3 regions of the Paenibacillus sp. FSL R7-0179 genome follow, and region 2 is predicted to be linked to each of the others. Evidence: riboswitches for the same ligand, from Rfam matches in the RefSeq annotation. Region 2 holds a riboswitch; each other region holds the start of a gene.

Region 1 (2,203 bases), 1.1 Mb from region 2:
CAGCAGCAGAAGCTGCTGGAAGAGGCCGAACAGGCTTATAGTGAAATCGTTCCTTCGGCTACCGCTCCTGCCAGCCAGGATCTGAGCAAGCCTTATGCGGAAGTCACCCAGCTGCTGGCGGAAGAGTCTGGTGCAGAAGAGCCGGTACCCACTACAGCGCCCGAGATTGAAGTTGGAGGCAAGATCACCGCCATTATTGAAATCGACAAAATCGATCTGAAGCTTCCTGTACTGGAGGGCGCCACCAAGACCAATATGAAGCATGCTGCGGCGCATATGAAGGAGACGGCTCCGATTGGCGCGGTAGGCAATGCAGCGATTGCGGCACACCGGTCAAGAACGGCAGGGCGGCTGTTCAACAGACTGGATGAGGTCGGTAAAGGGGATACCATTACTGTTATTACAAGCGGCCAGGAATACAAGTATGTTGTATATAATGTATCTATTGTAGAGCCTACCGATATTTCGGTGCTGAAGGGAAAGGATGATGATAAGATTCTGACTCTTATTACCTGTGATCCGCTTGTCAACCCGACCCACAGACTTATCATTCATGCCAAGCTGACCTGAATCTATCAAGACAAGGCGATAAAGGTCGAAAAAAACATAAAATTTTAGTATATTTGTGGTGGAATCTAGCATTTTGGGTCTTGATAATAGATAGAGGTATGGTAAAATAGAACTATCAAAAGCTAATACACGATAACGGCAAACCTATCGAAAGGTAGGGACGCAAAGCTACAGGGCCTTCCCGTCATGGATGGCAGCCAGCTACCGAATGAAGAGGCTTTTTTTGTTTGTTTTAATTCAGAATCTGTCATTATGTGGTAGTAGATTGGACAGATAAAGCTTATACGATAACGGCAAACCTATCGAAAGGTAGGGACGCAAAGCTAAAGGGCCTTCCCGTAAGAATGGCAGCCAGCTACCGAAAGGAGTTTTATCCATGAAAAAGTTTTATTTAATGCTGATTACACTTTTTGTGATCGTCACTTCCGTGCAGACAGGCACTGCTCAAGCCGCTAATGCAGATTCAGGCTGGTTAAATGTTGGACAACTTGATCAAGGGGTCATCGGGGTTTCGTACGACGTTCCTAAGGACAAGAAGATGAAGCTCATGATTACCAAGGACAATAACAGCTATACTTACAACTTATACACCTCCAAGCCGAACGAGACGTTCCCGCTGCAACAAGGTAATGGCTCTTATAAGGTTTCCGTTCTCGAGAATACTACCGGCAACAAATATAAAGTGCTATCTTCCGAGACTGTATCTCTCTCCATGAGCAATGTGAATGCCGTATATTTGAGCTCCGTACAGAATGTAAAGTGGAGTTCTTCCGATAAATCCGTTCAAAAGGCAGCCCAGCTTACAAAGGGTCTGACTACAGATGCAGACAAAGTTAAGGCTATCTACAATTACATCGTAACTAATGTGAAATATGATTACTCTTTGGCTAACAGCGTAAGCACAGATTATATTCCGAACAACGATAACACGCTTGCTACCAACAAAGGGATCTGCTACGATTACGCATCCTTGTTCGCTACTATGCTCCGCAGTGAAGGGATTCCAACCAAATTGGTTATGGGGAATACAAGCTATGTAACTTCATACCATGCCTGGAACGAAGTGTTCCTGAACGGCAAATGGGTAACGATTGATACTACAGTTGATGCAGGTCTGGGCAAGAACACAGCATCAACAGAACTGGTCAAATCAGCAAGCAAATATACTGCAGCGAAATTCTACTAAAAATAGCTGTGAACTATAGCATTACCTGAGAATAACCCGCTTAATGATTAAGCGGGTTATTTTTATTTATATAAAGGTTGCTTTTTAATAGAAGGATAGGTTATTATAAATAAGCGTTGTTGGAGCGGCAAAGGAAATGAGAGATTACTTAAATAAGTGATTTCGAAAATAAAGCTTGCATTGCTCGGAAGAACGTGATATATTATAAGAGTTGCTGGTGACGCGGTAATCGCCGCTGACAACGAGCTTGATCTTTGAAAACTGAACAACGAGTGAGTATCTGGAGATCACTTCGGTGAGATCCAAAATTAGAGAATGTAACAATTCTCGTCAGATGTTTCAAAATGAGCAATCGCTCTTTCTAAATACCAATTTGGAGAGTTTGATCCTGGCTCAGGACGAACGCTGGCGGCGTGCCTAATACATGCAAGTCGAGCGGAGTCTGAG
Region 2 (2,203 bases):
CGGATATCGCCATAGACGTACACATTTCCCAGGGCTTCGATCCGTACAGATCCTTCCAGATCTCCCGGTACAATAATGTCGCCTGCGAACATAACGTCGCCCGCAGGCTCAGTCATCTCTCTGGTCAGCAGACAGACCGGAGGGAAGTCGCAGATCCGGACGCTGCCGCTTCCTCCGCAGATGCGGGGTCTGCCTGTGCGGTTGGCTACGATATTACCGCAGGGAAGGAGCTTGGCGTGATTACCGGCAGCGAAGTAGATATCCTGCGGCGGGGGAGGGGGCAGGACCCTTCCGTCTGTGCCGAGGCCGGGAATGCCTTCCTCCGGCGGCAGCTTGCGGGCGAAGACTTCACCTGCATAGGTGAAGGGGGCTCCCGGGAAACGGAGATACTCCAAGGGTTCCGCGGGCTTCTGAGCGGGGGCTTCCTGCCCCCCAAGCATTCTGTTCCCCTCCAGTGTATGCTCCGGCAGCTGGAATTCCAGCCGGGCCTCCTTGCCGGGCAGCGGGGCTCTTCCTTCAGCGATACATACGGGAAGATATGTAGGATTCGTAAGCTCCGCGTACAGGGCGGAAATGTTCAGGCTCTGCAGAATGAAACGGTTGTCCAGTGAGGAAATAATCTGTTCTATGGTGAGCGTGGACAGCAGCACCGCCGGGTTGGGCTGGGCACGGACGACCGTCTCGAAGGCGGCGGGACAGTTGACCAGATTCCAGGCGTACTTCTCTGCACGATATAAAGTGAAGTGGACCTTGAGCTTGTCAGGCGATACGGTGATTTCATACTGCGGCTTCTCGCAGATCTCCCAGGTAATATAATCTGCCTTGGTCACCTCAGTTGGCTCTGTAACGGTCTTCCAGTTGATCTTCAGGACAACAGGGTGGATCGCAGAAATACGGGCGGGAGCGCCTCCGGGGAGCGGGGGAGTAATGAATATCTGGTTGTCCTGCACGAGGATAATTCCATTCTTATCTCCAGTTGTCCCGTCAGAAGCTCGGCCCTCCACAGAGAATGAATCCAGGAGACCTTTACGTTCAAGCATCAGGGACTCTACGAATTCATATCGGCTTGGTTCGATATCCTGCTGCGGCATGGTTGTAACCTCACTTTTTCGTATGATCAATGGCAATTCGTACAGAAAAAGAACATCATCAAGCCCGGAAGTCTTATCTTCCTCCTGAACAGCTGGCTTAAGTGGTCTCTATTGGCAGCCTGGCAACCGTAAACGCGGATTCCGGCGTTCTTAGGCCCATAGCTTTGCGTCCTGCCCTTTCGGGGAGTTTGCCTTTAGAAATAGATCAATGATATACATCCTGTAGAGGCGATGAATTGTGATCGACTGCAATCGACAAAAAGAATCATAAATAGTTCTTATGCGTCATTAACTTCTGCAAACAAGCTTAATTCTAGTACTTAAAGAGCTATTTTTCAACTATATTATGCCTATTTATCAAAAAACTCGAAATATGCAGCTCTATTTCGACAAAAAAACTGGTTTCCCAGCGCTTACAGCTTATGGAAGGGGAATAGGAGAGGGATTGTGGGTATTCAACGGTTGGGACATCCTGGGCTTAGCAAAACCCGGAGTGTTCCTTTTTAATAAGCAGTATTGTGAGTGAATATGTTATGTATGTGTTAGTTATGTAAATTAACACAAACATTCAATGCATTATTTCGTAATAAAACCGAAGACATCCCAAATTCATTATAATATAATCTAACTCATACCAAGGAAACGCGAATTGATGTTAACAAATATAACGTTAATAGAGATGACGGCATCAGGAGAGGAGCATAAACCATGCAAATTGCAGCAACACCTTACATCTGGCCTTATGACGGGGCGTTGGACCCGGCGAAGACAGCGCTGATGATTATCGACATGCAGACGGATTTTTGCGGCAAGGGCGGTTACGTCGAGAGAATGGGCTATGACCTCTCATTAACAGCGCGGGCGATTCAGCCCATTCAGCGCCTGCTGGCCCGTATCCGGGACATCGAAGGGTTCACCGTGATTCATACCCGCGAGGGGCATAAGCCGGATCTGTCGGATCTGCCGGCGAACAAGCGGTGGCGAAGCCGCCAGATCGGGGCTGAGATCGGCTCCGATGGACCGGCGGGACGAATCCTCGTACGGGGGGAACGCGGCTGGCAGATCATCGAGGAGCTGGCGCCTATTGCCGGAGAGTACATTATAGACAAGCC
Region 3 (2,203 bases), on a different contig from region 2:
GGAGAAAGAGGAGAACATCGTCGTGCAGCCGTACGCAGGATTCTGGAAGGACCTGGGTACCTGGAACACCCTGACCGAGGAAATGACCAGCAACCATGTCGGCAAGGGCTTCGTAACGGCAGACTCCGAGGGCACCTCGCTCATTAACGAGCTGGATATTCCGATTACCGTGATCGGGGCGAAGGATCTGATTATCGCCGCCAGCCCGGACGGCATTCTGGTGACACATAAGACCGAGAGTCCGCGGATCAAGGAAGTGCTGAAGACCTTTGAACAAAGACCGATGTACGAGGAACGCCGCTGGGGCCACTACAAGGTGATCGACTATGTGAAATATGACGAGGGCAACGAGGTGCTGACCAAGCGGATTTTCATCAATGAGGGTAAAAATATCAGCTATCAGCTGCATCACAAACGCAGTGAAATCTGGACCTTCGTCAGCGGGGAAGCCAGCATAGTCATCAATGAGAAGATGCATACGGTGAAGGCGGGAGATGTGGTGCGGATACCGGAAGGGACCAAGCATGCCATTCTGGCTCTTACCGATGTGGAATTCATTGAGGTGCAGACCGGGTCTGAGCTGGTAGAGGAAGACAACATCCGTATTACTCTGGACTGGGAGGATATAGCGCTACATCAGTTCATTTCATAGGTCTAACTTATCTATTTAACCAATTGTTACAAAATCAAAACAGGTACTCGGAACTATTTATTCGGAGAAATTCGCGTTTGCTCTACAAAAAAATTGCATAAAGACGATAATTTACGGTAAGAGGGATTGATCCTTCCAAAACGACAAAGGCAAACCTGATCGAAAGACAGGGACGCAAAGCTATAGGGCCTTCGCAAGAGTGGCAGCCTGGCTACCGAAAGGAAGAGAATATTGTGAAAACTTACCGTAAGTCTCGTTTGCTCTGCGCTGTGCTGTCGCTGGCCGTGGTATGGTCTGCTGTACCTGTGGGACTGGGAATCGCCCCTTCCACCGTCAAGGCTGCCCCTTCTGAAGGAGCGCCGGTGAACCCTAACGCCTCAGCCGAGGCGGTCAAGCTGCTGAACAATCTGTATGAAATCTCGGGAAATGGAATCATTACAGGCCAGCATGACTATTTCGAGAGTCCGGATGAGCTGAGCAACAAGCTGAAGGGAACAAGCGGACAATACGCAGCACTGCATGGTTATGAGCTTGGAGCAATCGGTCGGCAGAGTGAGAGCGGAGTAGCTGCACAACGCAAAAATATCGTCTGGAGTGCGACGAACTGGTCCAGAGCAGGCGGCATTGTCGCTATGACCTTCCACCAGAATCTGCCGGGCACCAAGTACGAATGGTCCAATGTGCAGAAGTCAATCACCCAGGCGCAATTTAACAAATACGTAACCCCCGGAACACCAGAGTATAATGCGCTGATCACCGATCTGGATAAAGTAGCTGTCTCTCTGAAAAGCCTGCGGGATGCCAAAGTTCCGATCCTCTGGAGACCTTACCATGAAATGAACGGCGGCTGGTTCTGGTGGGGGAAGAAAGATAATTTTGCAGCATTGTGGAATATTATGTATGACCGGTTCGTGAACGTTCATCAGTTAAATAATCTGCTCTGGGTATGGAACCCGAATGCGCCGAATGCAAACTCCGATCCCTATCCACGGACTTATCCGGGTGCGGACAGAGTGGATGTGCTGGCGGCGGATATATACAATAATGACTACTTGAATAAATACCATGATGATCTGACCAGCCTGGCTGGCGGCAAGCCGATAGGCATCGGCGAGAACGGTGAAATGCCAAATATCTCGAAGCTGAAGCTGACCCAGCAGAATTATGTGTTTATGATGAACTGGGGCAAGATGCTCTACGAGAATAACAGCACAGCTACGATCAAGAATTTCATGAATGACAGCTACACACTGACCCGTGACCAATATAAGGCCTGGTCTGCTCCGGCGGCGGCTCCTAAGCCAACCGCAACGCCGACACCAACACCAACCGTAACACCGACACCAACTGCAACACCAACGCCGACGCCAACTGCAACGCCGACACCAACACCAACCGTAACACCGACGCCAACTGCAACGCCGACACCAACACCAACCGTAACACCGACGCCAACTGCAACGCCTACCGCAACACCTACCGTTGCGCCGAAGCCGGTCCCAACTCCCGGTGATACGGAGGGTAAGCCTGCCCAGAATGGCTTGCTTGGAG

What was found. A riboswitch is a leader RNA that binds a small molecule or an ion and turns the genes downstream of it on or off. The one in region 2 is predicted to bind cyclic di-GMP.
Region 1: linked by a shared signal. The riboswitch ahead of MKX63_RS01115 (transglutaminase-like domain-containing protein) and the one ahead of MKX63_RS06230 (flagellar assembly protein A) in region 2 are both predicted to bind cyclic di-GMP.
Region 3: linked by a shared signal. The riboswitch ahead of MKX63_RS17640 (PA14 domain-containing protein) and the one ahead of MKX63_RS06230 (flagellar assembly protein A) in region 2 are both predicted to bind cyclic di-GMP.

What each region holds. Positions count from the first base shown of each region.
Region 1 covers NZ_JBBOCC010000001.1:269,109-271,311, reverse strand. The annotation lists gene MKX63_RS01120 (class D sortase) at 1-570, shown strand, start outside; cyclic di-GMP riboswitch class I at 698-779, shown strand; cyclic di-GMP riboswitch class I at 853-933, shown strand; gene MKX63_RS01115 (transglutaminase-like domain-containing protein) at 947-1,756, shown strand; rRNA gene MKX63_RS01110 (16S ribosomal RNA) at 2,127-2,203, shown strand, end outside.
Region 2 covers NZ_JBBOCC010000001.1:1,402,321-1,404,523, forward strand. The annotation lists gene MKX63_RS06230 (flagellar assembly protein A) at 1-1,121, opposite strand, end outside; cyclic di-GMP riboswitch class I at 1,202-1,294, opposite strand; gene biuH (biuret amidohydrolase) at 1,800-2,203, shown strand, end outside.
Region 3 covers NZ_JBBOCC010000002.1:193,835-196,037, forward strand. The annotation lists gene MKX63_RS17635 (sugar phosphate nucleotidyltransferase) at 1-652, shown strand, start outside; cyclic di-GMP riboswitch class I at 791-871, shown strand; gene MKX63_RS17640 (PA14 domain-containing protein) at 886-2,203, shown strand, end outside.